DNA from 2 places in the Paenibacillus sp. P5_B5 genome. Region 2 is predicted to be linked to the other one. Evidence: riboswitches for the same ligand, from Rfam matches in the RefSeq annotation. Region 2 holds a riboswitch; the other holds the start of a gene.
What was found. Region 2 has a riboswitch for cobalamin ahead of AC1DOK_RS12600 (anaerobic ribonucleoside triphosphate reductase). Riboswitches for the same ligand answer to the same signal wherever they lie in the genome.
Positions count from the first base shown of each region.

Region 1: linked by a shared signal. The riboswitch ahead of AC1DOK_RS09125 (ABC transporter substrate-binding protein) and the one ahead of AC1DOK_RS12600 (anaerobic ribonucleoside triphosphate reductase) in region 2 are both predicted to bind cobalamin.

Region 1 covers NZ_JBFULK010000005.1:281,353-303,749, forward strand. The annotation lists gene AC1DOK_RS09095 (DUF350 domain-containing protein) at 1-257, shown strand, start outside; gene AC1DOK_RS09100 (hypothetical protein) at 406-924, shown strand; gene AC1DOK_RS09105 (sensor domain-containing protein) at 1,339-3,411, shown strand; gene AC1DOK_RS09110 (Lrp/AsnC family transcriptional regulator) at 3,579-4,070, shown strand; gene AC1DOK_RS09115 (aminotransferase class I/II-fold pyridoxal phosphate-dependent enzyme) at 4,084-5,277, shown strand; gene AC1DOK_RS09120 (aspartyl-phosphate phosphatase Spo0E family protein) at 5,353-5,616, shown strand; cobalamin riboswitch at 6,010-6,304, shown strand; gene AC1DOK_RS09125 (ABC transporter substrate-binding protein) at 6,470-7,480, shown strand; gene AC1DOK_RS09130 (FecCD family ABC transporter permease) at 7,484-8,521, shown strand; gene AC1DOK_RS09135 (ABC transporter ATP-binding protein) at 8,591-9,382, shown strand; gene cobT (nicotinate-nucleotide--dimethylbenzimidazole phosphoribosyltransferase) at 9,454-10,509, shown strand; gene AC1DOK_RS09145 (bifunctional adenosylcobinamide kinase/adenosylcobinamide-phosphate guanylyltransferase) at 10,656-11,318, shown strand; gene cbiB (adenosylcobinamide-phosphate synthase CbiB) at 11,318-12,313, shown strand; gene cobS (adenosylcobinamide-GDP ribazoletransferase) at 12,289-13,110, shown strand; gene cobD (threonine-phosphate decarboxylase CobD) at 13,462-14,592, shown strand; gene AC1DOK_RS09165 (cobyric acid synthase) at 14,608-16,173, shown strand; gene AC1DOK_RS09170 (cob(I)yrinic acid a,c-diamide adenosyltransferase) at 16,175-16,747, shown strand; gene AC1DOK_RS09175 (RluA family pseudouridine synthase) at 16,744-17,682, shown strand; gene AC1DOK_RS09180 (arsenate reductase family protein) at 17,688-18,047, shown strand; gene AC1DOK_RS09185 (site-2 protease family protein) at 18,078-19,214, shown strand; gene AC1DOK_RS09190 (DNA sulfur modification protein DndB) at 19,330-20,466, shown strand; gene AC1DOK_RS09195 (DNA sulfur modification protein DndB) at 20,466-21,650, shown strand; gene AC1DOK_RS09200 (family 10 glycosylhydrolase) at 21,922-22,397, shown strand, end outside.
Region 2 covers NZ_JBFULK010000008.1:82,236-91,107, reverse strand. The annotation lists gene AC1DOK_RS12630 (ATP-binding cassette domain-containing protein) at 48-761, opposite strand; gene AC1DOK_RS12625 (VOC family protein) at 974-1,849, opposite strand; gene AC1DOK_RS12620 (sodium:solute symporter family protein) at 2,034-3,530, opposite strand; gene AC1DOK_RS12615 (DUF3311 domain-containing protein) at 3,527-3,727, opposite strand; gene AC1DOK_RS12610 (sugar O-acetyltransferase) at 3,919-4,485, opposite strand; gene nrdG (anaerobic ribonucleoside-triphosphate reductase activating protein) at 4,534-5,028, opposite strand; gene AC1DOK_RS12600 (anaerobic ribonucleoside triphosphate reductase) at 5,025-7,292, opposite strand; cobalamin riboswitch at 7,511-7,730, opposite strand; gene AC1DOK_RS12595 (amidohydrolase family protein) at 7,793-8,662, opposite strand; gene AC1DOK_RS12590 (ATP synthase beta subunit C-terminal domain-containing protein) at 8,684-8,872, opposite strand, start outside.

The sequences.
Region 1 (22,397 bases), on a different contig from region 2:
TGGCTACTGGCGGTAAGATATTCGGGATTTGCAATGTGATTCATTTTACTATCAAGCATAATGATACACTCATTCAAACATTGATTTGGTCTGCAATCGGCTTTATACTACTTCTTGTTTCCTACTTTATATTTGAATTTTTGACACCTTATTTTAATATTGATGATGAGATCCGAAAGGATAATCGAGCAGTAGGCTTACTATCGCTTATTATTTCGGTTTCTATCTCGTTTGTAATTGGAGCTTGCGTCAACTAAGAACCCTTAGAAAGGAACGCTGTCTAGATGAAATATTTATGGGGAACGTTATTCTTGGTAGCAATTGGGTTTATAGTAGTTGGCGTTATCTATGTGATGAATAATACGTAAGAGACTCATATAGACTTTATAATCAGGAGGAATTGTAATGGAAGAACAGAAGGAAGTTATGTGTCCATGGTGTCTCACAGAGATCGTGTGGGACGAGGAGTTTGGACCGGAGGAATCATGTCCTCATTGCTTTAATGAATTAGGTAATTATCGTAGTGTTCAAATAGGGGCTAATGATCAGGATGATGATCTATTAGATGAAGATGATGTGATTGCTCCTAAAGAAGTACTAGTGGACTCAGATGACATTTGGGATGATGAGGATTTAAATCATAGAGATATTTATAGTGAAACGGTACAACAATGTATTGATGAGCAAGAAGAAGCACCTGAATGCCTAAGCTGCCGCGAGCTGCTCTTGTTAACGGGTCAAAGAAACGTTATAAGTACAGAATTCACATCACATATACCGAATGTGTTAGATCAAGCTTTCTTGGGAGCTCCGTTCACGATGAATGTATATATTTGTCCTTCGTGCTTTAGAATTGAGCATGTGCTGTCTGATAAAGATCGTTCAACTATGATCGAGCGGCTAAGTAAAGAGATTGTAAAGTAAAGATTTGCTGTAGTTTGAAGGGATACCTTGTTAGGTATCCTTTTATTAGTGATATAGAATTTATAACTTTCAAATCATAAATTCTAAGTATTACCTTAAGAAACACATCCGTCTTTTAAAGACGGTGAAACCGTTTCTTTTTGTGTAGAAAATTCAAAATATTTTCAGAAAATTGGCGAATATTGAGTACGTTTTATATAATAGAATAGTATAATCAAAATCATGTAAACCGCTTTCAGTTGAATTAACTATACGTATTTTAAAAAAATAATTTAACGAATCGTGTTCTTGTTGTGAATGAGGGTGAGGAAGAAATTGTATGGGGAAATATGGGTGAAAAGTGAAGTCAACGAAGATACAATATTTTATTTTACGATAGTCGAAAAAGCCCAATTGAAGGGGGCATCAAACTAGATGGTAAGAGTTTTAATAATTGAAGATAGTCTTGATGATATGGATTTAGTTGTTTATCATTTGGAGAAATATGGTTATGAGCTTCAACTGCAACGAGTAGAAACAAAGGAAGAAATGAAGAGTGCGATGGATGCTCATGAATGGGATATTATCATTTCTGACCATATGCTACCTAATTTCAATTCGGTCGAAGCGCTGATTATTCGAAACGAAGTAGATCCGAATATCCCATTCATTCTCGTGTCAGACAAAATCGGTGAAGAACACGCTGTTGAAGTGATGCGACTTGGCTGCAATGATTATGTTCTTAAGAATAACTTAATACATATTGGTGAAGTGATTAGACGAGAGCTGCAAGAGGCCAAGATCAGGCGATATAATGAACGTTATGTCCAAGAATTGACAGTGACTCATGATGCACTTCAGGTTAGTGAAGAAAAGTATCGTAATTTAGTTGATAATTCTTTGGACTATATATTTAGTTTTGATATGAAATATTGTTTTACGGCAGTTAATAATACATTATGCAAAGCTTTTAAATTGAACGAGAATGAGATCGTAGGCAAAAGTCTTCACGATTTGACCTTCATGGGGGATTTCAGAAAAGAGTGGATGGATCTACTGAATCAAGCTTATGATACAGGCCAAGTCGTTGTAAAAGAACATCAGAATTCAAGTTTGGACAAAACATTCGATTGCCGGATTTACCCGCTATATGAAGAGAATGGGATTCTTATTGGAGCTACAGGAACTTGCCGAGATATTAGTGAAATTAAAGAATATGAACAACATATTTATAAGTTGGCTTATTTTGATTTGTTAACGGGCTTGCCTAATCGAACTCATCTACTTAAAACATTGGATCGAATCATATCTGAACCATTGGTAGGGGATAGAACATCGGCCCTGATTTTATTGAATTTGGATGATTTTAAGAAAATAAATGATACCTTAGGTCATACTTTCGGTGATGAACTGTTACAATATATGGCTTTTTCTATAAGTGCACTCGTTAGTGAGAACGGGAGTGTTTATCGAATTGGAGGGAATACATTTGCAGTATTGCTTGATCCTATCCAAGCAAGCGAAATTATTGAAATTGCTGATCGACTGCATGACATGTTTTCCACTCCTTGGGACATTAATAATCATAAAATAGTACTTACTGCAAGCTTTGGAATTTCTGTATATCCATATGATGGTATAACTGTGTATGAGTTGATAAGTAATGCGGATACAGCGCTTAATAAGGCTAAAATGCTTAGAAAAAACAATATACAGGTTTTTAATGCAGCGATGAAAGAAGAAATGCTACAACGAATTCAAATTGAGAATGGTCTTCGCTCCGCTCTTGAGAATGATGAATTTGTTCTGCATTATCAGCCACAATATGATACAAGCAGAACGACAATTCGGGGAATAGAAGTGCTTATTCGCTGGAATAACCCGAAACTTGGATTTATTGCTCCATTAGATTTCATTGGAGTAGCCGAAGAGACGGGATTAATTATACCGATTGGTGAGTGGGTGCTTCGCAAGGCATGCGAGAAGAACAAAGAGTGGCAGGATCTTGGATTCCCCAAAATGATAATCGGTGTTAATATATCGCCCATTCAGCTTAGACAGAAGGATTTTCCTAGTCTATTAAAAAAGATTCTGGAAGAATCTTCACTCGAACCTCAATTTCTCGAACTTGAAATTACGGAGAATGTCATGATCGATTCTCTTGCAACCATTTCAGTGCTGAATGAAATTCGTGATTTAGGTATCAGGATTTCACTTGATGATTTTGGGACTGGATATTCTTCTTTAAATTACTTGAAGATTTTGCCTCTAGACAGTCTGAAAATTGATAAATCGTTCATAGAGGGATTAAACAAGGAATCAATTGAGAAAACAATCGTTGGGTCGATTATCTCTCTTGTTCATAAGTTGAAACTGGATGTTGTTGCTGAAGGTGTAGAAACCAAAGAACAGCTTCAATATTTAGAAGAGTGCGGATCGAACTATGTACAGGGATATTTATTCAGTAGACCTCTTAGCGAACAAGATTTATTGAGATTATTACAATAGGATTAAGGATACCATCAAGAAGTCTAACAGGATGTTATTTCTGTGAGACTTCTTTTCACATGCTTTCGTTACATTTATTGTGGATTTGAATGACGAACCGTTGTATTATGTTATCTAATGATTATTATCTTGACTTGAACGAATAACAATTGACTGGGGGACTTAAGATGGACGCGAGGAAGTTAAAAATTCTTGACCTTCTCAAAGAGGATGCCCGTCGTAGTAGCGATCTGATTGCAACGATGTTAGGCGAGTCAGAAGAGCAGGTAGCACAGACGATCAAAGAGCTTGAAGAAGAGAATGTGATTGTTAAATATGCGACTGTTGTTAATTGGAGTAAGTTTGTTAGTGAAACAGTAACAGCCTTAATTGAAGTACAAATAACTCCAGAACGTGGTCACGGGTTTGATGCGATTGCGGAGCGGATCTATTTATATCCAGAAGTGAAGTCAGTTTATTTAATGTCAGGAGCCTATGATTTACTTGTTGAAATTGAAGGAAAATCCTTGCAGGATGTTGCTTCGTTCGTTTCCAATAAGCTCTCACCTCTTGATCGTGTATTATCGACAAAGACACATTTTATTTTAAAGAAGTATAAGCAGGATGGCATCATCTTCGAAGATCATGAGGATGATCATCGTCTGCCAATCACTCCGTGAAGGATGTTGAATGATGAACATTAACCAGACCGCAAGCAAGCGTCAATCAATGAAAAACTACATATCACCACTCGTTCGTGATATTCCACCGTCAGGTATTCGGAGGTTTTTTGATTTGGCAGCAGGCTCCAAGGATATTATTTCTCTTGGTGTTGGTGAACCGGATTTCGTTACTCCGTGGCATGTTCGCGAAGCTGCTGTATATTCACTCGAACGTGGCAAGACACAATACACACCAAATTCAGGATTGCCAGAACTACGTGAAGCAATTGCCGAGTATTTATATACACAATTCGATCTTAAATATGAACCAACGAACGAAGTTCTCGTAACCGTAGGTGGATCAGAAGCGATTGATCTTGCGCTTCGTACACTGATCCAGCCAGGTGATGAGGTTCTAGTACCTGAGCCATGTTATATTTCTTATTCTCCCATTGTAACGATTAGTGGTGGTAAGTCGGTTGGAATCGAGACATCTGCAGAGGAGAACTTTAAATTGACTCCTGAGAGACTCAAGGCAGCAATTACCCCACGATCCAAGCTATTAATTCTTTGCTATCCAAGTAATCCAACAGGTGGAATAATGACCTATGAGGATTGGGAGCCAATTGCACGGATAGTCGAAGAACATGACTTAATCGTTATATCTGACGAAATATATGCTGAGCTAACGTATGATCAAAAGCATGTCTCTTTTGCTGCTATGCCTGGAATGGCTGATCGTACAATACTAGTTTCTGGTTTTTCTAAAGCATTTGCCATGACTGGGTGGAGAATGGGGTATGCTTGCGGGCATCCCGATTTGATTAGCGAAATGCTCAAAATCCATCAGTACACCGTCATGTGTGCGCCTATTATGGGCCAAATCGCTGCAATTGAAGCACTTAGGAATGGACTTGAAGATAAGGATCGAATGGTGGAAGCTTACAATCAGAGACGCAGACTTGTAGTCAAGGGCTTCCGTGAGATCGGTCTAGAGTGTCACGAGCCGCAAGGTGCATTCTATGCGTTCCCGTCTATCCGGTCTACAGGACTTTCTTCTGATGAGTTTGCTAGGTTATTACTTACAGAGGGGAGAGTTGCTGCAGTCCCAGGTGATGTATTTGGTCTAGGAGGAGAAGGCTTTATTCGCTGTTCGTATGCAACTTCAGTCTCACAGTTAACTGAGGCCTTAGATAGAATTGGAAAAGTAATTGGCAAATTGTGACGAATTTACTATTTTCAAGGCTTAAATAAAATGGTATATTTATACTAAATAAGTCGGAGAGAGGAAGATGGACATATGACCTTTATGGAATATCAGCTTCCACAGGCTTCTAATCAGTGGCTCATCAATGATTCTGTAAGTAAGAAGCGTTGGCTACTTAAGAAGACGATGCACATCTCCTCTCAACGAGATTTAGAAGAACAAATTCACGATTTGCGTTTACGGTTGGAGCGACTAGTTCTTGATGGACAGAAAATGACTTCAGAGCGGGTTATCGAGATTAGTATGGAACTTGATTTGAAGATTGTAGAATATATGAATAGTAAAGAAGAGGGCTGACATGTTGTCAGTCCTTTTATATGTGGGGATGTATCTCCTTCAGGTTTCGTTTATCATTGTACTTGCTTTTGTGCCACGATTGATCGGGTTCCAGCATAGATGCCATATACCATAAACATTTCACAGAATGAATGATGCCCATTTACCAATTGTAAAACGATGGTCTATTTTTTGTAAATGAGATAGTCCGATGAAGATGAACAAATAACCTAGTACATCTGGGAGGAGATCAATAGAAGTAATTAAATAACCGAATATTTAGTTGAATAAATAGGCAGTATGGCCAGTATGTTATGGTTCAATCATAGCATATTTGAAGTGTTCGTCTTGTAATATTAATGAAGTACGCATATAATTTACATGAAGCAAAACGCTTGAACGGCATTATTAACTAAATACCTATAACGGATAGGTGCCTTCGTATATCGTTCATTTGATATGCAAGGTTAAAAGGGAAGCTGGTGAAAATCCAGCACGGTCCCGCCACTGTAACTGGAAGCTAACTTCAGTGATATAGAATTTATAGCTTTTGCATTATAAATTCTATGTATCACCTTAAGAAACGCATCCGTCTTTAAAAGACGGTAAAATCGTTTCTTTTGCTAAGCCACTGTTTGATAACGGGAAGGCGAAGTATAGCGTGTGAATACCAGTAAGTCAGGAAACCTGCCTATCTGTTTAAACAACGAAATCCTTCGAGGAGAGGACTATCGCTAAACACGGAATCCAAGCTTTTGACTTAGCCACTATCTTCCGTATTTATCGTCCCCTCTGTTCTATATGAATGGAGGGGATTTCGTTTGGTACTTCTTAATCAAGCAGTCTTGCTCTAATACATAAGGGGGAAGAAGCGATGAACAAACAAGTGAAAAAAAGCAAGTTATTATTATCGTTATTAACGATGGCATTAGTTATCGTATTAACGGCATGTGGTGGTAAGGAAGCTGCACCTACAACAACGCCAGCAGCTGCAACAGTAGCTCCAACTGCTACACCAGAAGCTAAAACAGAGGCGAAAACACAGTTTCCACTAACAGTTAAGGATGTTACAGGTAAAGAATTTACATTTGATAAGGCACCAGAGCGTATTGTCTCTGTATCGCCAGCTGAGACAGAATCTTTATTCGCGCTTGGTTTAGGGGATAAGATTGTGGGTGTATCTGATTATGATGATTATCCTGAAGCTGCAAAGACAAAGCCTAAGATGGGTAGTATCGTGAAACCAACGGTTGAGGCTCTAATTGCTGCTAAACCAGATATCGTATTTACGGGTGTGTCGATGAAAGAAGCAACTGTTGAAGAGCTTCGCAAAGTCGGTATTCAGATTTTTAAAGTAGAGCCTAAGACATTGGACGATGTTATGAACAACATCTTACTTTATGGTCAAATTACTGATGCTAATGAGCCTGCTAAGCAGATTGTTGCCAAAATGAAACAGGATATTGATAAAGTGCAGAAAGCTGTAAAGGATGTTAAACCAGAAGCTAAAAAGAAAGTGCTTCTTGAGTTCTCACCTGGTTGGACAGTTGGTAAAGGTGAGTTCATGAATGAACTGATCACAATTGCTGGTGGTGTGAACGTTGCAGCTGAGATGGATATCACTGGCTGGGCACAAATGAATGAAGAATTGATCGTGAAGCAAAATCCGCAAGTTATTCTATATGCAAGTGGGATTATCGATGATAAAAGCAAGAAGCCTTTAGAAACACTTATCCGTGAACGCGCTAGCTGGAGTAAGATGGATGCTATTGTAAACAACCAAATTTTTGGGCTTGATGTGAACAGTTTAAGTAGACCAGGTCCACGAGTTACAGATGGACTATTAGAAGTTGCCAAAGCATTGTATCCTGACTTGGTGAAATAGCCTATGAAACGTAAGCTACTACTATGGGGAGGAGCAGGGGTTCTGCTCCTGCTTCTTACTGTTTTTATAGCGATATTTGTTGGAGCAAGCTATGTATCACCTAATCATATTCTCAGAATAATTGGGAGTCATCTTCCGTTTATAGGGGATTGGTTTATGCCTGATTGGGATGCATCTGCTGAGCAAATTATTATGAATGTTCGTATGCCACGTGTGATGCTCGGCATGCTTGTCGGTGCTTCATTAGCATTAGCAGGGGCAGCTTTTCAGGGTGTCCTTCGCAATCCACTTGCCGACCCGTATACGCTAGGAGTAGCGTCTGGATCATCAGTTGGAGCTGCAGTGCTTATCTATTTTGGTCTTGAATATGCATTGTTTGGGCAGTGGACAATTCCGGTTGTAGCTTTTACTACTGGCATCATGACACTGTGGATTGTGTTGAAGCTTGCGCAAGAGAATGGTCAGATAAGGAAGGAAACCTTAATTCTTTCTGGGGTTGTGATGCAAGCCTTCTTTGGAGCAATAGTATCGTTCCTCGTAGCCATGTCCAAACAAACGGTTAATGAAATTATGTTCTGGCTCATGGGATCGCTATCGATGCGTGGATGGGAATATTCACTAGTGATCGGCCCTTATTTATTGATCGGACTCGTTATCCTCATTGGATATGCGAGGGCTTTGAATTTGTTCGCACTTGGCGAAAGACAAGCTGCACATCTTGGAGTTCATGTTGAACGCACGAAGTTGATTGTTCTATGCGTAGCTACTTTGCTTACAGCGGCTGCAGTATCGGTAGCGGGAGTCATTGGATTTGTAGGGCTAATTGTTCCCCATTTACTTCGTCTTATCGTTGGTCCTGATTATCGCTTACTTATCCCACTATCTGCTCTTGGTGGGGGGATCTATGTTCTGTGGGCAGATACTTTGGCTAGAACAGCGCTTGCGCCTACAGAAATACCACTTGGTGTTGTTACCGCTTTTATCGGTGCTCCGTTCTTTGCGTATTTATTACATAAACAGAAGAAAGTATCTCACATGTAAAGAAGAACGTATCAGTAGTTTGAACGCTATATCTTTTCATCTATTCTCGTGAACAAGGAGGCTCGGATCATGATTAAGTTAAATCATATTTCCAAAGCATATGACACTAAAGTTGTCTTGCATGATGTCAATTTAACCGTAGAGCAGGGTGAATTTATTGGCCTCATCGGACCCAACGGAAGTGGGAAATCGACCTTGTTACGGATGATTTCAGGCGTTGAGCATGCGGATAACGGAAGTGTTGAGCTTAGAGGAAAGTCTGTTCGAGATTACCCACGTAAGGTATTAGCTAAATGGCTTGCTGTACTTGAGCAAGATGCGCTTCCAGCGCTTGGATTTACCACAAGAGAAATTGTAGAAATGGGTCGATACCCATTTCAAAGCTGGTTAGGTGATGACTCGAATAATGGTTATCAATTAGTAGATGCCATATTAGAACGGTTGAAGTTGAGTGAAATTGCTGAACGCAGAGTAGATATTTTAAGCGGAGGTCAAAGACAACGTGTCGCACTAGGTAGAGTGATGGCCCAAGAGCCTTTGTTATTACTGCTTGATGAACCGACAACTTACCTCGATATTGCTTATCAAATTCAAATGATGGATTACATCCTCAAATGGCAGGTTGAGTGTGGTCTTACAGTCGTTGCTGTATTACATGATTTGAATTTGGCAGCACAATATTGTACTCGTTTATTAATGATGAGTGACGGGCAGATCGTTGCAGATGGAACACCTGCAGAAATCATTACTACTGATCTAATTAAGCAAGTGTATGGTACTGAACCCATTGTTTTATCTCATCCTGTTAGTGGTGTGCCCCAAATACTACTACAGCCTGAGGGGAGTATATGGACAGTCTAAGAAAATTAACAAAATATCGTAAGCTTATAAGGTAAGGCAAAAATCTATTTTTACGAAAGAGTGTGACTATGATGACAGCATTACACAAGATGATTACTCGTATTGAATCACTTCATAATAGTAAAATAGACGAAGCAGCGCAGTATTTGGATTCTCTAACCAAACCTCCAGGCAGTCTAGGTAAACTAGAGTCAATCGCCAAGCAGGTTGCAGGAATTACAGGAGAGCTTAAACCATCGTTCACGAAAAAGGCAGTCATTGTTATGGCGGCAGATCATGGGGTATGCGAGGAAGGCATTAGTGCATTTCCAGCAGAGGTAACACCTCAGATGGTATTAAACTTCTTAAGCGGTGGTGCAGCAGTTAATGTGCTGGCACGTCATGCAGGTGCTGATGTCGTATGTGTTGATATTGGTGTGAATGCGGAACTAGAGCATCCTAAGCTCATATCACGCAAGGTACGTAAAGGTACAGCTAATATGACTAAAGGTGCTGCAATGAGCTATGATGAAGCCGAACGCGCCATTATGGTAGGTGCTGAACTGGTCAATGAAATGGTACAGCAAGGGGTTACGTTGTTTGCAACTGGTGAAATGGGAATTGGAAATACCACAGCAAGTTCAGCAATATTATGTGCACTTACTGGATTGTCACCTGAAGAAGCGGTCGGACGTGGTACTGGAATTGATGATGCGCGAATGCAGCATAAGCTTAACGTGATTGCTCAGTCACTTGAAGTCAATCAGCCAAATGGGAAAGATCCACTTGATGTACTGGCTAAAGTTGGGGGACTTGAAATCGCAGGATTAGTTGGTGTTATACTGGGCGCAGCAGCCAATCGTTGCCCTGTAGTGATCGATGGATTTATCTCATCGGCGGCTGCATTAATTGCTAGTAAAATGGCTCCTTTATCTGTTGATTATATGATTGGCTCACATTTGTCCATGGAACAAGCACACCGTCGAATGCTAGAAGCAATCAACCTATCTCCGATGCTTCAAATGGATATGAGATTAGGTGAAGGGACCGGTGCTGCATTAGCCTTTACTTTAATCGATGCTGCAGGCAAAATAATGCGTGAAATGGCTACCTTCCAAAGTGCTAGAGTAACGAGTGATCAAGTGTAGAATTTATCAAGTATAGATTTTATGAAGAATAGATCTTTACCTGTAGTCTAGAGAATTAGTAAACAAGCTGTAGAATAAAGCTGTATGATAGAAATAGAGCCTTAAGATAATGTGTACCCAGTAAGCTGTAAGGAGTGTTGATATAAATGGCTATTTTGGTGACAGGGGGAGCGCGCAGCGGCAAAAGTGGGTTTGCCGAGCGGTTAGCAGCTAGGCTAGGAGACTCCGGGCTGTATATTGCTACAGCACAAATTTATGATGAAGAGATGCGCGAACGCGTCTCTTTGCATCAAGAGCAGCGCACCAGCGGCACATTCTCGTGGGTGACACGGGAGGAGCCTTATGAGCTATCCAAGCTGCTGCGCGAGCTTGCCAGTAGCGGGGAATCCTCGGTAGTCGCGACACCGACTATGAATGTGGTGTCCAGCGCTGTTACGGATTCCACTACTGATGCGACATCCGCCAGCGCGGAGCGGGCGGTAGTGTTAGTGGACTGCCTCACCTTGTGGCTGTCCAACCAATTGCTCCGGCATGAGAACGAGCCGGAGGCAGTGGCCCTCGTGACGGCGCAGATCGCGGATTTGGCAGAGGCCGTATCGGCCTATCCATATCCGCTCATCCTCGTCACGAACGAGGTGGGTGACGGCATCGTACCCGTCACCCCACTTGGCCGGCAATTCCGTGATCTTGCCGGTCGCTTAAACCAGACGCTCGCAGCGATATGCTCGCAAGTTTTCCTCGTAACCGCAGGAATTCCGATTGAGCTAAAAAGCATAGCGTACAAGCTGGACGAAAGTGAGCGAAACTAATGCTTTTCTATTCGTTACAAGAAATCATATGGATTGTAATAGCCGCCATTCTCTTAGATTTATGTATCGGCGATCCGAAGTGGCCCACACACCCGGTCATTCTGATCGGTCGCTGGATTAGCTTTCTAGAGAAGCGGCTTTTGACGTCTAATGATATTAAGCGTGCAGAGTTAAGTCCTAACATCAAGCTATGGTGTGGTGCTGTGCTCACTGTTTCCACCACACTACTTAGCTTTGCAATTCTATGGGGAATTATTGCAATCACGACTTGGATACATCCTTGTTTAGGGTATGTAGCAAGTGTATGGTTCATTGCTTCTACAATTGCGATCAAAGGCTTGAAGCAAGCAGCTTATCGTGTTCTTAACCCTATACGTGCAGGTAACATGCAAGATGCACGTAAATATACAGGCTATATTGTAGGTAGAGATACGAAGGAGCTTTCTGAAGCAGAACTGACTCGTGCAGTCGTTGAGACTGTTGCTGAAAATATTGTGGACGCTGTAATTTCACCAATTTTCTATGCTTTGCTTGGTGGAGCTCCATTTGCTATGCTGTATAGAGCATCGAATACATTAGATTCAATGGTTGGCTATCGCAATGAACGTTATTTATTTTTTGGACGAGCATCAGCGAGATGGGATGATGTCATGAACTGGATTCCAGCACGACTGACGGGTCTTTTAATCTTAATTTCCGCTATGTTTGACCATGAATTGTCAGCAAGACGTGGATTTCGCTCGGTCATCACCTTTGCAAGTAAACATCCAAGTCCCAATAGCGGCATACCAGAAGCAGCAGTTGCTGGAGCGCTTGGTATTGAGCTTGGTGGTCGCAATATATATGGTGGTGTTGCTAGTGAACGAGCTAGACTTGGCTATCCACTAAGAGAGAGAAATGCGAATGATATCGTGTCGACAGTTCGAATATTATATCGATCTGCCTTTATTGTGATTGGAGGATTAGCCATATGGGCTCTACTCATAATCGTGTAACAGACTGGCTGTATGGATGTATTGCGGCCTTTCAATTTTTATCGCGGATTCCTATTCCACTGCAAATTAACTATAACAATCAGGTGTTCCAAAGAAGCGTACCTTTCTATCCGATCGTTGGTGGAGTAATTGGGTTATTACTGCTAACTCTAGCCGTTATTGGTCAAATGATTCTGCCTCCAATGCCGGCTTCAGTGCTACTTATTACTTTCTGGATTATCTTGACAGGCGGATTGCACTTAGATGGTCTCATGGATACTGCTGATGGTATTCTCAGTCATCGGGATAGGGAACAAATGCTTGACATCATGAAAGATAGCCGGGTAGGAGCTATGGGTGTCATTGTTTGTGTCCTGTATTTATTCATGAAAACCTCACTTATCTACGTGATTGTGCAGCATGATCTCTCCCAGTTGTTTCTTCCCTTATTGGTGATTCCGATCTGGAGTCGTTGGTTTATGACTGCTGCAATTACCCATTGGCCATATGCAAGACCTGATTCTGGATTAGGTAGTTTTTTTAAGGGGACGTCAGTACGCTATGTAGGATTGGGTGCAATAGTTGGACTTTTACTAAGCCTAGCGGTGCTTGGCGTACCCTATTTACTTGGGAATTCAATCGACTGGATACTGCTGCTATGTGTGATTGGTGGTATGCTAATAATCGGTTGTATGACAGCAGTTTATTTGGCTCGCAAGCTTGGTGGGTTAACAGGAGATACATACGGCGCATTGAATGAGATCCTTGAGTTAACAGGGCTCTTGATTGTAGTTATCTTTTATCATTTAACAGTTTAATTAACTGTGTTAAATATATGGTTGTTATTTTTCATACCTTATAAGTTGCTCTAATACATAATCAGTACATGCTAAAGACAGAATCCAATATTGATCGTAGTAGCGGAGGGGACGGAATTGTCCTGAAGAAGCGAAGCGTTCGCCTACAAGTTTTCCGAAGGAAAACTACTTCGTAAGCGTATGCTTTGACACCGGATTTCTACCGCTCTATGCGGTATATAATCAAGAAATCTGGTGGCAACAGCGATCGTAAGGACAATCCGTCCACGCAGCGGTCATCGATCGGCACACTTGTAACGTTTCTAGCACTGATTATGATTTAGACCTTAAGTTACCCTAGGAGGCACGTTTATGTTAGAACGTTATGGACATGGTGGAGATCTTCGTACAGCTGAGGAATCGTTTGGTTTGAATAAAGAAGAGTTTCTTGATTTCTCTGCCAATATGAATCCGCTTGGGCCACCTGAGGTAATTGAGCACATTATGAAGTCGAAGTGGCATGAAATTAATCGATACCCAGATCCAGCTTCACGCCAGCTTGTCAAAGCGATATCGGAACACTATGAGATTCCAGAAGCGAGCATAATGGTTGGTAATGGCGCAGCAGAGTTAATCGATCTACTTGTACGCCATCTTGTGCCGAACATAACAGGACTTGCACAACCTTGTTTTAGTGAGTATGGGGATGCGGTTCACAATGCAGCAGGAATCGCCTATGATATCCCCTTGTATGAAGAACACAGCTTTGAATTGCAAGAAAGTGATATCGAGCAAGCGATGAATGAAACGAATTTACTTTTCCTCGGGCATCCCAATAATCCAACGGGGAAGCTTATACCACAGTGTATTCTCAATAATATTATAAATCGTAAACATCCTCTCATTTTGGATGAAGCTTTTATGGATTTTATCGCGAATGAAGCGGAGGTTAGCCGTATCCGTCAGGCTGCTGGGGAGCCGAATCTGTATGTGATTCGTTCAATGACCAAATTCTTCTCAATTCCTGGTATAAGGCTCGGGTTTATGGTTGCTCATCCTGATATGATTGCTCAGCTTCGCAAACGGCAAACGCCTTGGAGTGTTAATTTTTTAGCACAGGAAATAGGTAAATCAGTCTTGAATATAGAAGACCCTTGCAATGAGCAATATGCTCAGCGTACGCGAGAGTGGTTAGATGAGGAACGTCCATGGTTAACTAATCAACTTGAGTTACTAGGGCTACAGGTTGTACCAAGTGAAACTAATTTCTTGCTGATCTCATTACCTGAGCAATCTGGCTACGATATTAAACAACTCCAACAGTTATTAGGACGTAAAGGAATACTAGTTAGAGATGCTTCTTTGTTTAAAGGTCTAAATGAGCGATATGGCCGAGTTGCTGTTCGAACTAGATTAGATAACGAGCGTTTAGTTCAAGCGATTCGAGAAGTCATGGCTATCAAAGTTGCTATTAAAGTTAATGTTCAAGGTATGCCTGAATAGGGAGATGGTCAGTCAATGAAATCAGATACCTCAAAGCGAGCAAGAACAATTATGGTCTTAGGGACAAGTTCTGATGTGGGTAAGAGCATTATCACCACAGGGTTATGTCGTATTTTTCTCGAAGATGGCTTAAAGGTAGCTCCTTTTAAATCACAGAATATGTCTAATAATTCTTATGTGACGATAGATGGCAAAGAAATTGGGCGCGCACAAGGTGTGCAAGCTGATGCATGCCAAATTCAGGCGACAACGGATATGAATCCGATCTTGCTTAAGCCCAAAGGTGACCTCACTTCACAGACAATCGTTCATGGTGTGCCAGTTGCTGATTTTAAGGCAAGGACTTATCGTGAAGAATACCTTCCTTTAGCTGAATCGATTGTTAAGGAAGCGATCGATCGTTTGCGAGCGCAATATGATGTGGTTGTCATGGAGGGGGCAGGAAGTCCGGCAGAGGTGAATTTGAAGGATAACGATATTGTTAACATGCGCGCGGCTGTGTGGGGTGAAGCACCGGCTGTGCTTGTTGCTGATATTGATCGGGGAGGCGTATTTGCTTCGATCGTCGGTACGTTAGAAATTCTGACTGAAGAAGAGCGATCCCGGGTACAAGGCTTTATTATAAATAAATTTCGTGGAGACGTATCTTTACTGCAGCCTGGTCTTGATTGGTTAGAAGCACGGACTGGTATTCCTGTACTGGGCGTCATTCCATATTTGCCTATGCTTGGTATAGAAGATGAGGATTCTGCTTCTCTGGACTCTAAACGTCAGATAACGCGTTCAAGCGATAGTTCACAACATGCCAAGGATCAAAAGCTTGATATTGCTGTCATTCGTTTCCCTCGTATTTCTAATTTCACAGATGTTGATCCGCTCTATGACGAGGAAGATGTGCGGGTTCGCTATATCACACACCCAGGTGAATTTGGGAAGCCTGATGCGATTATTATGCCAGGAAGCAAGAATACGACAGAGGATTTAAGATATTTACGCAGTACAGGCATGCAAAAGCTGCTGCTTGAGTATATGTATGAGCAGGATGGTCACGTCGTAGGTATTTGTGGTGGTTATCAAATGTTAGGGCGTAAGCTGCTTGATCCGAATCAAGTAGAGTCGAATGAAAAGGAATATCATGGGCTTGGTGTTTTTCCATCAGTAACTACTTTTGCACAAACGAAGAGAACGGTTCGTATAGCTGGAACAGCCTCTCTATATGGGGCAGATTTAGTGCCTATTGAAGGTTATGAAATTCATATGGGTGAAACCAATTTTGAGGAAGAGGTTATGCAGCCTTTTACGATCGATGACCTCCCAGAGGGTGCTTCTGTAGATGATGGGCGAATATGGGGTACTTATATTCATGGGATTCTTCATAATGATGATCTGCGTAGACAATGGCTCAATAAGATTCGTCAGACTAAAGGACTAGATCCACTTCCTGCGAATTTAAGATTCAAAGAGAAAAGAGAGCAAGCTTTTGACAGATTAGCATCGCATGTGCGGGAGCATTTGGACTTAAAGCGCATTTATAATATCATAGGATTATCTCATCCATCACAAATATCGGAGGTTGATTAGAATGAAAATATACACGCGAACAGGTGATAAAGGTCAGACAAGTGTAATTGGTGGTCGTGTGAATAAAGATGATATTCGTGTTGAAGCTTACGGAACAGTAGATGAGCTTAATAGCTTCGTAGGGCAAGCGATGAGTCTCATGAATCCAGATAAATTTACGGATCTGCTCGAAGATTTATTACAAATCCAACATGAGTTGTTCGACTGTGGTTCAGATCTAGCGAAGTTGAAAGAAACGGAGAAGCATCCGTTCAAGGTAACAGCCGAAATGGTAGAAGCACTTGAGCCTTGGATTGATAAATATGATGCCGAGACGCCTGATCTCACACGGTTTATTCTGCCAGGTGGAAGCAGCACTTCTTCAGCTTTACATATTTGCCGAACTGTATGTAGACGTGCAGAACGGAGAGTTGTGACGCTTGCTCGTGAACAAGAGATTAACCCTGAAGTATTGCGTTATCTAAACCGATTATCCGATCTATTCTTTACCATTGCTCGGACTGCTAACTTGCGGGAAGGGCAGACTGATGTTGAATATATTCGCTCCGCTGAGGTGTTTAGATCCAAATCATGAATTATTATGATCCCTTACAATATATTGTGCCGCCCGAAGATGATGGTTGTGTATTGAAAACAATTTTACAAAAAAGATTAGGTGTTTCTCGTAAATTGTTATCTCGTGTGAAGCTGACGGAACAAGGAATTATGGTTAATGGTGAGCGTAAATATATTTCTGTTCATGTGCAAGCTGGTGATCTTGTTGAAGTCCGAATGGAGCGCGAGGAATCGGATGATATTATGCCACAAGAGCTGCCATTAGACTTTATATATGAAGATGAAGATCTCTTAATTGTAAATAAACAAGCTGGAATGATTGTACATCCCACGCATGGTCATTATATTAATACGGTTGCGAATGGTGTCGTTTATTATTGGCAAAGTAAAGGTGAGAGCTTCCGCTTTAGACCCATTCATCGGCTGGATCAAGAAACTTCTGGTGTGCTCGCCATTGCTAAGAATGCCTATGTCCACCAGCAAATTTCTGAGCAGATGATTGCGCATACGATTGAGAAAGAATATATGGCACTTGTATATGGTGATGTCAAGGATGATAAAGAAACGATTGAAGGTCCAATAGATCGTGATCCTGAACAGCCACATATGAGGATTGTAACCCCTACAGGTTATCATGCAGTCACGCATTACGAGGTATCAGCACGATTTGGACATGTAACATTAGTCAGAATACGTCTAGAGACAGGTCGCACGCATCAAATTCGCGTACATATGAAGCATATTGGTCACCCACTTGTGGGGGACAAGATGTACCAACTAGGTGAGTATGCTCATTTATCAGAGTCTGTTGATTCCATTATAACTAGACAAGCCCTTCATGCTTATCGGCTCGGATTTACTCATCCAAGTACGAGGGAGCGGGTAGAGTTCAGGGCAGAAGTACCAGATGATATGAAACTTGTGATTGAACATTTACGTAATGAAATGGAGTGACTTGGATGAATTTTAAAGTCTATGAATATGCAAAATGCAGTACATGCCGGAATACATTAAAGTGGTTAAGAAGTCATCATCCAGATGCGGAGATAACGACAATTCCAATTGCGGATACTCCACCAAGTGTTGAAGAACTACGGGAACTGGTTAAGTTAAGTGGACTTGACATTCGCAAGTTTTTTAACACTGCTGGGGAAGTGTACAGATCGATGGGACTTAAAGATCGGTTACCGCAGCTTTCGGAGGATGAGATGCTAGCGTTGCTCGCATCTAATGGTATGCTAATTAAGCGCCCAATCGTAACGGATGGACATAAGGTAACAGTTGGTTTCAAGGAAGAAGCATTCGAACTAAACTGGTAATTGTACGTGAGGACGTTTGAGGAGGAAAATATGAAAGATAGTTCACCTACACCTGAATCTAATAAGCCAAATAATAGTAACGCCAAAAGCAAAAAAAATAATCCATTGTGGTTTCTTGGAACAGCCGGCTTCTTTATTCTAGCTAAGGGAAAATGGATTCTTTCACTTTTGAAGTTCGGTAAGTTTGGTGGCGCTATAGCAAGTATGCTAGTTTTCACTGGAACCTATGCGATGCTGTTTCCAATATCTTTTGCGATCGGTATAGTGGTAATGCTATTTATTCATGAAATGGGACATGTGATTGCTGCCAAGCAGAAGAAGATGCCTGTATCTGCACCATTCTTCATCCCTTTTGTTGGAGCATTAGTGTCCATGAAGCGTAATCCTAGTGATGCAGTAACAGAAGCCTATATTGGTTACGGTGGTCCTTTACTTGGTACGATTGGTGCAACAGCTACTTTTGGACTTGGATTCCTGCTTGATTACCCAGTACTCTATTCAGTTGCTTATATTGGATTTTTTCTGAATTTGCTCAATCTACTACCGGTTCATCCGCTTGATGGTGGGCGAATCTCTGTTGCAGTAACACGTTGGCTATGGGTTGTTGGCTTAATTGTAGCGATTCCTGTTATTATTTATTTGAAAAGTATATTATTAGGAATTATTTTAGTTATATCAGCTTGGAATATGTACAATAAATATGTGAAGAAAAAAACAGCTCAATCCAAAATGAATTTTGTTTCTACGGATTACTATTTGACAGAGGAAACCTTCTATCAAGGGTTAACGTTCATTCCAGGCGAGAACCATCAGCGGGATTTATCGTATACAGCATTTACTGAGCTTACCGGCAAGCACGAAGGTAAGACAATTGTTAGAGCAAAATGGGATGCCATTCAATTTGAAGAAGAAATGGTTGTTATGACGCAAGCTATCATTAAACGCGTATACGCCCAAACCAAACATATTCAAGCGGGTAGTCAGGATTCATCTGTTTGTTTGACCGTAGTTATTGAATACCAAGAGTTTGAGAATGAACAATATTATGAAGTTCGTTCCTCAACTCGTTGGAAATTCGGGCTTGCATATTTTGGGCTTGCTGCTTATTTGGTTGTCATGATGATGCTTGCTCATCAGGAAATGCAATCTATCATGCTGATTTCATAACTTTTTGTATATAAAAAAATATATTTTGATATTTTAAGGAGCGCCGATGTTTTAACGGCGCTCTTTTTGTTCAAAATGGTAAGGATAGGATATTGGTATTGAAAGGAGATTAACAATGAATTCCGTAACTTCCTTATCTGAATTATTGTCAAAAGGTAGAAATTCCGCATATGTTGATATTCCGGGTATGTTAGGTAAAACATTTGGACAAGTTACTTTGTCAGCAACGATGCCAATGAGTAGATTGTTTTCTATTTATGAGGTTGACCTTGAGGTACAACGCTCGATTAATCCACGTAATTTAACTAAACTAATTGATTATATCGAATTGTACTTGCAAGATAACCAGCCCATATATTTCCCGGGAATTATTTTCTCTGCTCGGGGAGCTGGGCACTATGACGAGGAACAGAATGCTTTTCGTCTCCAGCCAGTTGAAATGCTTTATGTCGTGGATGGTCAACACCGTCTAGCTGCATTCCGAAGAGTGATGGAAAGCTTACAAAGTCAAATGACAAGGGCAAAGGATCGTCGCGAATATGAGAAGATGGAGGAAATAACCGAGAAATTACGCCGGTTGTATGCATTCCCAGCCTCTATTATGATCTATCTGGACATCAATGCAATTCAAGAGCGTCAGCTCTTCTCAGACATTAACAAACTGCCACGTAAAATTGGCGGTAATCTTGCCGTATTACGTGATCAAAGACGTTATTATCATGTAATGGGGATGGACTTGCTGCAGAATCACGCCGTGATGAACCATATTCCGATTGATACATTCTCCGAAAGGGGTAAGGGTCCTGAGTATTTGTTTACTTATCACCTACTCACCGAAATTCTAGTCGCTCTATTCGAAGGTAGAATGAAATCTAGTAGCCGTCAGAACAGCTACCGCTATGAAGATAAAATGCTGCAGGAGCATATTACATTAGCTTCCGAGTATTTTATTCAAATGCTTAAGGTATTGCCTGAACCTATTAAAGGCTCATCGCCTTGGACAGAAAATATGCAGCTTGCTACAGCATTATTTATTCATGATGAAGCGACGAAGAGTGGCAAATTTAATCGATATGCGATGAATTATGCGATGCGGATTCTGCCTCATATTCGCTGGGAGACGATTTTCTCAGGAGAAGAGAAAGATCGATTGCCACGTAGAACAAGGATTATGAAGGCCTATCAGCATATAGTAGGTTTCTACAAGGAAAACCATGTATTGTTGATTACAGATGGGGAGGATGTTGGCTAATGGATGGACTTCGCTTACAAATGACCATTTATCCTCTGTGTGATAAATTCGGCTTGACTACAGTTGCACTTAAAGTACGTGATTTGCTTGATTATACAACGATTGACCCTATGGTGCAGCGGAAGCTTAGTTTAATGCAGAGACGCAAAATATCTAATTATTTGCAGGAAAGAGAATTGGATCAGGTATTCTTTGGACCTGTCACACTCTCCATGAGAGACGTCGGTTCACTTGCTACTGATGGAGAAGATCATGAGAAACAAAGCTATGTACTCAGGCAAGGTTCTAAACTCAGTATCTTAGATGGTCAACATCGAATTTTGGCGTTAGGTTATGTTGGTGAGCAAATGCTGCGTGAGGTTCGCAGGAACACACGCAAAATCACTGTTTTGAAATTGAAGCAGCGAAAGGATCCTGAAGATCCCTCAGTACAGTCAGAATTAGATGATTTGCAAAACTTAGTAGATAGTATCGAAATAAGAAGGCTGGCATTGATGGAAACAGAGCTAGCTGTACAAATCTACATTGGTCTGAATGAAGAAGAGGAGAAGCAATTGTTCGGAGATATCAATTCCAAGGTTCAATTGGTATCTAAGGAGCTTGGACATTTGTTTGATTCAGTTGATCCCATTAATCTGGTTATTCAACAGGTTGCAGACCATCATCCAATGCTTAAGGAGGTAGGGATTGAAAAACGGAATTCTTTAACCGCGTTCAATCGTAACTTTACTTGCTTCTCTTGGATGTATTCAGTAGCAACGATGCTGTTCTCAGGGAGAATGCAACCATCGTATGAGTTAATGCGCAATATGCGTAAGGATTTACCATTCTACGTTGAGATTCTGCATCAATTCTATAGCAAGCTGCTACCACTCTTACCAGAACAACCCGGCTTATCACAATATACGTCAGCGAGTAGAGTAATGCAGGAGAGCATAGCGATCTATGCGAATCACTTTTTGTTTAAGGATGGCGAATTTAATGAGGAGTGGACCTCATGTCTTCGAATTCTAGATGGATTCGATTGGTCCCATCGTAATGAAGAGTTGTTCTATATTTTCGGTATGCAAGATAATGGCAAGTTAAATTTAATTCACGAGAAATCTCTGCGTAAACATAGTAAGCTGCTTAAGTTTTTCTTGGAAGGTATGGAAGAACCTGATGGCTTCGCCTCTTTAGCGTAAAACGGTCTTTCTTCATTAATTAGCATCCGTTATCTTACTTAAGATGACATTCGGATGGTTAATCGATGAGGAAAGACCATTTTTTTTGTAGTTTTTTGTAATTTAATTTCTTCTTGGAATATTATTTTAAATGTTTATTGAATTTTAAAATTTTATTTTATATAATGAGGTTTAATTAACAGAATATTATTTTTTCAAGGAGGTGGTTTCAGAGCAAATTTCTTGATGTCAGAATAATTGAACTGACAATAATGAATCGGGAGTGATTAAATTGATAGGTATTCATCGGTATTATACAAAGAGAATTGCAATTATGCTGGTTATTCTTCTGTTATTTAGTACTTGGACTAGTACATTTGTAAGCGCTTCCGAATATAAAACAGGGTTCTCTGTAAGCGAATCAGATGTGCCGAATTCTGAACAAGAGAACTTACCAACAAACAACGAAGATGAATTAAATAATGAACCAAGTAATAATCCTGAAGATGAGGCACCAGTCGATGAGATTGTTAATGAAGAAGAGAAGTTAGATATTGAAAATTTAGCAGTAGTTGATGTCAAACGCATTGAAATCGCGAATAACACACTTATGATGAATCCAGGTGCTGTGCAACCATTTCAAGTAAAAGCATTTGATGAAGGCGGTAATGAAATCCCTCTTACTGAAGGTGTAGCTTGGACTGCTGACCCTCAGATTGGTCAAATTAGTCAAGTGGGAGAACTGACTGCTGGCGGTATACTTGGAAG
Region 2 (8,872 bases):
ATAACCATTATTTCGACGAAATGCAAGTGTTTTTCTCATATAAGAATTTATATAAGTTGATCTTTTTCTCGCTGGGTTAGACGTCTTCCACTTACATTAACTGCGATCTTCCCGTCTGCTATGCCAAGAATGCGTGTAGCATATTTTTCGGCAAGTTCGATTTGTGGTAAAGCACAAATAACAGTAATATTTTGTGTCTCGCATAATTTCTTCAAATCCTCAAGTACACGTTTGGCAGATTCAGGCTCTAGTCCCTTAACCGGATCATCAGCAACTAACACTTTAGCTCCCTGAACAAGAGCTTTGGCCATCGCAACACGTTGTTGCTCCCCACCACTAAGCTTTTCAAGCTTCATATGTGCTTTTTTCTGCAAACCTACTTTTTCGAGCATATCAATGGCATCGAACTTCTCTTCTACACCTAACAGCTTCCATAATGGAGTCATTAAGAAACGTCCACTTATCACATTCTTAAGTGCCGTACGACTCTTGTTCAAATGTGGTTTTTCTTCTAAGAAGGCCCATTCACGGCGCATTTTGAGCTTGACCTTCCATGATGTTCGATCGACATTATTCCCATTATAAATTAATTCGCCTTCATCCCAGTTCTCACGTAGTGCTAAACAACGGAAAAGCGTGCTCTTACCACTTCCACTTGAACCGAGCACAACGATGAAATCACCAGCATAGGCTGAAAAATCAACACCTGACAAAACATTGGTATTTCCGAACTTTTTCGCTAAACCTTTAACAATAATCATCTGTCGTCGAAATCTCCTTTTATGGCTCTGACCCGATAGTTGATAGATGCATTATTTCTGCATACATTCAATTATATAATAAAATTGGATGAAAGGCTTATTTCTTTTGAAATGAATTAATTTCATAATACCTTTAGCTGCTTCAATCGGGAGTATATATAGATCAAAACGGTTTAATTTGTCTATATATAGTTTCAATTTATCCATTTAGATCAGTTATGAAATTGATTCACTAGTAAGATATTATTATTGGAATAATCCTGAACTAGAATATCTCCATCTTGCTTTGTAAGCGGAATATGTGCATCTTGAAGATTCTGCAGGATACGATCAAGCTCACCTTGATTCGGAATCACAATTGTATAGTATTTAAGACCTACCGCATTGTCAGGCGCAGGAGGTGCTCCAACACCTGCCCATGTGTTCATTCCAATATGGTGATGATAACCACCTGCTGAAATGAATAGCGCACTTGGCATTTGAGCAACTACATCAAAACCAAGCATTTGGCAATAAAATTGATGCTCCCTTGTCAAATCAGCTACATGCAGATGAACGTGTCCGATCGTTGTACCTTCTGCAAGTCCACTCCAGACATGTCCATGTCCTTCATCATATAGACTTTGCATATCAACTGGATCAGTTGCCATCTTAATGTGTTTATTATGATCGAGCTCCCAAGTCTCACGCGGGCGATCCGCATAAATCTCGATTCCAATTTTATCAGGATCGTTCAAATAGAGGGCTTCACTAACCAAGTGGTCCCCTTGTCCTATTTCAATTTGGTGTTTCAGTAAATTACGTAGAGATAAGCTTAAATCTAATCTGCTAGGCACTAGAATTGCAAAGTGATATAGTCCTGTAGTTCTTCTTCTCCCTGTCATCGCAACTGCATTTGGAATTTCTTCTAGTACCAGAATAGCATTCTTACCGTCAACAGACAGTTCTGCTGTTCGATTCACTTGTTTGAGGATTTGGAAGCCAATCACTTCTTTATAGAAGGTAATCGAACGCTCCAAATTGCTAACCTTTAAATGTACTTGCCCAATTTCAATCGCTGGATGTATGGATTGTGTTGTATTCATCATTATTAGAATCACCCTTAATCATTATTTTATATAATAGAGAAATCGTTAGTTACTTTTTGTAAGTAAATATATAATAATTATATCCTTGTGTCAATAGCACACCAAGCCTAATAACCGAGAAGGAACAGGCAGTGTAACCCTGATTCCCCCTCGGCTATCTCAAAATAAGATCAATTGTAATCCTTTAATCCAAAATACTTGTATTAGTGTTGAGCTTGTCTCCGCTTATATCCCTCTGCGTTAACTTCTTCGTAAATGCACTTACAAGAAGCATGATGATGAGGTTAATAACAAGTCCAATAATGCCGATATTTAAGTCTTTAATAACTTGTGGAGCAGAAGGCAGCATTGTTCCCATGGTTTGATTTGTAATGGTCGTATATAACACAACAAGAACGCCTACAATCATTCCCGCGAATGCACCATATATATTTACGTATTTCATATTCATTACACTCATATAAAGCGATGGCGCTAACTGAACAATTAAGCTGTATGCCATAATATTAAGAATAGCTAGGGCTTCCCCACCCGTTATCGTAAAATAGAGACTGATTGCCGAAAGCATCAAAATGATCAGCTTCGAGACAAGAGTTAACTTCTGATCTGTCACTGATGGAACCATTACTTTGTATACATTCTTGGTTAATCCAATTGCTACAGACATTAACATGATGGAAGTCGGAACTAATGCAGTTAACAAGCCTGCTGCGCCAATAAGACCAACTATCCATGGGTCAAAGGTTGCAATGGCTAATTTTAAGAGAGACAGGTCTCCCTCCGCCCCTTGTAAACCAGGAATTTGGACAGTAGCTGCAAATCCAACAAAAAAGACAAATAATAATAAAAGTGTATACAGTGGCAGGCTAATAGTGTTCTTAACAAGAGTCTTTCTGCTATTGGCAGATAAAACAACCATAAATGTCGTTGGCATAATATAAAAACCGATTGCCGATATAAGTACGGTTGAGATAAACCATGAACTACTCAGTCCCTGGTCTGCTAAAGTCAGGAGCTCTGGCTTCACTGTATGGACAGCCTCAAACATGGGCTGTATGCCTCCAAAGTAATGGAAAGGTATGTATAGTCCTAGAAAAACAACCACAATTAAGATCATAAAATCTTTAATAACCGATGTCCAAGCTGATCCATGAATACCCGAGATCATCACATAGATTGTAACCACAATCGTCCCGATACAGCTAGCTACTATTGGAGAAATTGCTCCATAAGATGCTTCTGACACAATAATCCCGAGTCCCCTAAACTGAATAACAATGTAAGGAACGAGAGCTACTGCCCCAAGAATAGCCACAAACACACCCAAAGCGCGACTTTTAAATTTGGATACATAAAAATCAGGCTGAGAAATAATCTGATGCTTCTTCCCGTACTCCCACACCTTAGGCGCTAGCCAATAGGCAATGACATATCCTAAGAAGATGTAGGTCGGTACATAGAAAGCAGCTACTCCTTTGGAATAAGCCCACCCACTGCCACCTAGAAGTGAGAATGTCGTGTAAACCTCGCCAGCTGTAAGTAAGAAAATAAACAGGGTTCCAAATCCCCGTCCACCGACAGCCCACTGATCGAGACTCATCTCTTTGCCTCTTGTTGATCTGATTCCTAAGTAAAGAGCAAGCGCTAAAAATAAAGCAATGATGACGATGGAGATATTCATTCAACTTCGCTCCCTGTATTCTCAGGATCGAACTTATAAACAATAGCTAGGATAATAGATGTGAGGACCATCCACATCGATATCCAAAATAGAAAGAAAGGTAAACCGAGAACATATGGCTCAACCCGATTCACATAAGGTATAAAACCTAATGTCCCGATAAAAGGAATGAATAACAGCAGTTTAATAAATTTCACTTTATGGCCTCCTAGCAATAATGACCCATATATTAAACCTTTTTGATCCAATGCTCAACATATTTTTCCCATTTGTTTCTCAATTCATCAACTTTTGCTAAAAACGTTGCCAGCATAAAAAAACCTCTAACCCTTAGTTAGATTAGAGGTTCTTCCGCGATTATTAATGACATTAATTTATAAATTAATCCTCATGCATTCACAGCAATATGTTTAATGATTCGCGCGGGGTTCCCACCCACAACTACGTTATCTGGAACATCCTTGGTTACGACCGACCCCGAGGCAACAACTACATTATGACCTATCGTTACACCTGGATTAATGACCGATCTTCCACCAATCCAGACATTATCTCCAATTGTAATCGGCTTACCAAACTCTAAACCGGTGTTTCTTAAGGTTGGTTCGAGTGGATGTCCAGCGGTATAAATATGGACTCCAGGTGCTAAAAAGCAATTAGCTCCAATTCGGACTTCAGCTACATCCAGAATCACACAATCAAAGTTCGCATAGAAATTATCGCCAATATATATGTTGGAGCCGTAGTCACAACGAAAGCTTGGTTCAATGTATATCCTCTCTCCTATGGAGCCAAATAAGTTATTCAATATATCGCGACGTTCATCTAGTTCAGTCTCTAAAGTCTGATTAAATTGCCGCGTTAATTTTCTGGCATGCTCTCGTTCCTTGACAAGCTGTGGATCAGCACCATCATACAATTCACTATTTAGCATTTTCTCTTTTTCTGTCTTCACGCGGATGCTCCTTAAACTACATAGCTAATTTATTTTATAACATTAGAACTACATCTCAATTACTTCTCCAGCTATTAAACTTGCCTGGACATCAATAATGCGCTGATTACGGCTTCCGCGAAACGCAAGTGTTAAGTCTTGTTGTTCCAGAATAAATTTACCGTCGATTAACACATCGCATAATGTAAGCAGATGGCGCTTTACTGGATCCGACATAATTTCATCGTAAGTAAATCCACTATATGCCCACACCGTATGACTGGGGCAACTAGCTCGGTATTCTTCCACGAAGGGCTGTAGCTTACCTGCAGAAAAGAAAGGATCGCCTCCGCACAAGGTTATCCCATCGAGTAAAGGATTGCTTTGACAATCTGCTATTATTCGCTTCTGCTCATTCTGATCAAATGGCTTACCATGATTGAAATTCCATGTTACCGGATTAAAACAACCAGGGCAATAATGCTTGCATCCACTTATAAAAATGACTGCTCGAATGCCACTTCCCTCATTAATGCTTTCTGGATAGTAGCCGCATATATTCATAGATGCTTAACCCGATCTCGAACTTCAGCTTGTTTTGCTGCATTAAATCTTTCTGTATAAGAACCCGTTAAATAACCAGTTACCCGCCTCAATCGGCTGAAGCTATGATCAGATTCAAGTGCTCCACAGTGCGGACATGAGCTACCAATCACGCCCTCATATCCACATGCTGGGCATCGATCAATCGGATGATTTACAGAAAAGTAGCTAATATCTTTACTTAATGCATATTGGACAATTTTCCGGAACGCCTCCAGATTGTTACGAGCATTACCATCTAATTCGATGTAAGAAATGGCGCCAGCATTACATAACTCATGAAAAGGTGCTTCAAGCTCAATTTTACGTGCAGCAGAGATTGAATGATAAACAGGAATATGGAATGAATTTGTATAATATTCACGATCCGTTACACCTAGTATACAACCAAGCTCATGACTATCCTTCTTTACAAACTTACCTGATAGTCCTTCTGCTGGTGTCGCAAATAAGGTGATATTCAGATCATATTCTTCCGACCATCGATCACAATGATCCCGCATGATTCGGATAAGCTCAACTGCCTTCTCATGAATAGCTGGATCCTCAGCATGATGCTTACCGTACATGGCTTTCATACACTCTGCAAGTCCAATGAACCCAATTGACAATGAACCATGTTTAATTAATTCTCTTACGGAATCTGTCGGCTTCAAGGTCTTCCCTTGCTTCCATACACCCTCCCTCATCATGAAATCAGAAGCTTTGGCCTGCTGCATAGCTTGAATCTCATAACGATGTAATAATCCTTCTAACGCAGCTTCCATCGCTGTGTGAAGTGAAGACATAAATCCAGCTTCATCAGGGGCTAACCGCTCACCCGTAGCTATCCCATTCTCTAACCCTAACCGAACAAGGTTAATGGTGTTAAATGATAAATTTCCTTTTCCAGAAAGATGGTTCCAGCCAAAACGATCGCTAATATTACGTGTGCGACAGCCCATTGTTGCAAACTCTGTATCTGGATTTCCTTCTTGATAGTATTGCAGATTAAATGGCGCATCAATATTGGCGAAATTAGGATATAGACGCTTGGCCGAGCATTCCACAGCCTTGATAAATAAATCATAATTCGGATCTTCCGGATGCTGATTAATCCCCTTCTTACATTTAAAAATTTGTTGAGGAAAAATCGGTGTTTCTCCATTACCAAGTCCTCTAATCGTGGAGTCTAATAATGCATAGATTAAGAGACGCCCTTCTGGTGAAGTGCATGTCCCATAGTTTACGGAGCTAAAAGGAATCTGGCCCCCTGCTCTACTGCTCATTGTATTCAAGTTATGAATCATACTTTCAGCTGATTGATACGTCTCATTTACCGTCTCGTTCATCGCAAAGTCGTAAGTTCTCGGATACTCACTTTGCAGCCACTCATTACCCATGTGAATGTTATCCTCAGCAACTTGCCTATCATCGGTACTGTGGTTATCGGTACTGTGTTTATCGGTACTGTTGCAATCCGTACCACTTAGCCCCTCTTGTAAATAACGCATCCCTTTATTAAAATGCTTGCGAAAGGACTTTGCTACAAATGGTGCCAAGTCATGATCAATCATATTCGCACTCACACCACCGTATTGTGAGTTTTGTTGATTTTGAAAAATAATCGTAACTAGCGCTGCTGCCGTCATAATCGATTGCGGTGGTCTAATCGTACCGTTACTTGTATGAAAGCCTTCACGCAGCAGTTGACCGAACGGAATGAAAATACAATTCGTCGTTCCTAGGATATATTGATCCATGTCATGTATATAGAGATGATTATGATTTATTTCTTCTTGAACTCTAGGCGGGATCGCATAACCGACGTACCATTTTGCAAATTCGGAACCGAATTTAGACATTTTGCCAGAGAATGATTCACCGTTTAGGTTCGCATTTTCTCGTACGAGATCCAAATCGAGAGTGTGAACTATATTTTGCCCAATTTGATATAATTGCGTCCGTTTCAGTCTTTCTTCCGTCCGTTTATGCCGATAGAGCATGTATTTCTTCGCCACATCTTTACGCTTACTAGCCATTAGCTCCTCTTCGACTTTATCTTGGATTTGTTCCACAGACATATCGATAGAACTAGCTTCAGCATAACCCTTAATCGTATTCGCTATGACTGTACATAGCTCTTGATCAAGAGTACCCGTTTCATTCATCGCCTTCTCTATTGCTTTGAAGATCCGTGATTGATCAAATTCAACTCGTGTACCATCTCGTTTAATTACATGCATTAGACAAGCCTACTTTCTGTAAGTTCTTAGATATGACGTAAACATGAATATCAGTTACATAACGATAAGAAAGCTTTGAATGCAATTGTGAATTATCACACTTACTCTTCCACAATAAAAGACATCTCCACTTTTAAGAGTAAAAGTGGAAATGTCTTCAGAATTCATCCTATAAATGATGTCCTCTGACACTTCCCTATCGCTCGTAGGTTACTTAAATAGTGTCGTCAGAATAGGCAGGTTTTCTGGCTAACAGACATGAATGCTAACAACCACTAAAACTGCTATGTCTACAAATAAAACTAATTTGTTCACATATTTAATGGTGTTAATGTTTATGGTCTGCTACAGTGGCGGGACCGCGTCGGTTTAATCCGAACTTCCCTTTTAAGCTTTGACCTCATTGTTGTTCAAAGCACCTATTCCCACAATATATAGTTGATGCGTATAAGATTAAATCAATATATTGAAACTTGTCAATGCTATCCTGCACACTCCGTTTATCCTAATCGTTCCTGCACTTTCGGGAATACGCGAAATGCATTGTTGTAGAACACATCTTCCCAATAGGCTTCCGGAACTAGCTGTTTAACAAAATTAATATATACATCAATTGGCGCAAGCGGCCAATCCGTTCCGAACACGATTTTATCATAACGATCTGCATATACTAGGCCACGACGCAAATGATCCATAAAGAGAGGCTCATTCTGGAATCTGTTGAACACCTGCTGGTTACCCACTTGTAAGCCAGAAATGTCTGCGAATACATTATCATTCTTCGAGACGATTTCGCCGCCCTCCATCACCCATGGATCACCGAGATGACAGATCATAAAATTAATATCGCGATATGCAACTGCCAATTCGTCGACTGCAAGTGGATGTGAATACTTCAACAGTCCACGAGGTGAATAAGTATCGCCGGTATGAATAACGACTGGCATCTTGTACTGCGCAGCTAGCTCGTATACAGGAGAATATATAGGATCATACACATAATAGTGATAATAACCCGCATACAGCTTGATCCCTGCTGTTGACGACCTTTGTAATGCCTTCTCAAGTGCTTGCAGCTGCTTCTCACCTGGATCATTCACGAGCCTATCTGGATTAATACCCACGCACTCAAGTAGAAAGTCCGGCAATACTTCTTCTAAATCAAGTGGCATTGGATTAGGAGAAGCTGAGTCAGGAAAAGCTCCATCCGTCTGCTCCGTTACACCCATACCTATTCCGAGAACAACTCCACTGGCATCAAATTCGCGTTTGAGCCCTTCTGAAGTATAAGTTACATATGATTTCTCATCCGCAGTCTGTTGAAAACTGGCAATACGAGATAAATGAATATGGGCATCAATAATTTTCATCGTCATTCGATCACTCACCTGTTATTTAGTAATAGAACCGATATACATTAATTGTGCAGGTTCTAGCTGATCAACTGCTCCATCTAGTATACCTTGCACACTATCTAATATCTCTTGTAAGGATAACCACTCACCTTGCTTTTTGGTAAAAGGCTCTGCCACATAAAAAGGCTGCGTGAAGTATGCTTCTAGTCTTTCCCCACGTTCATA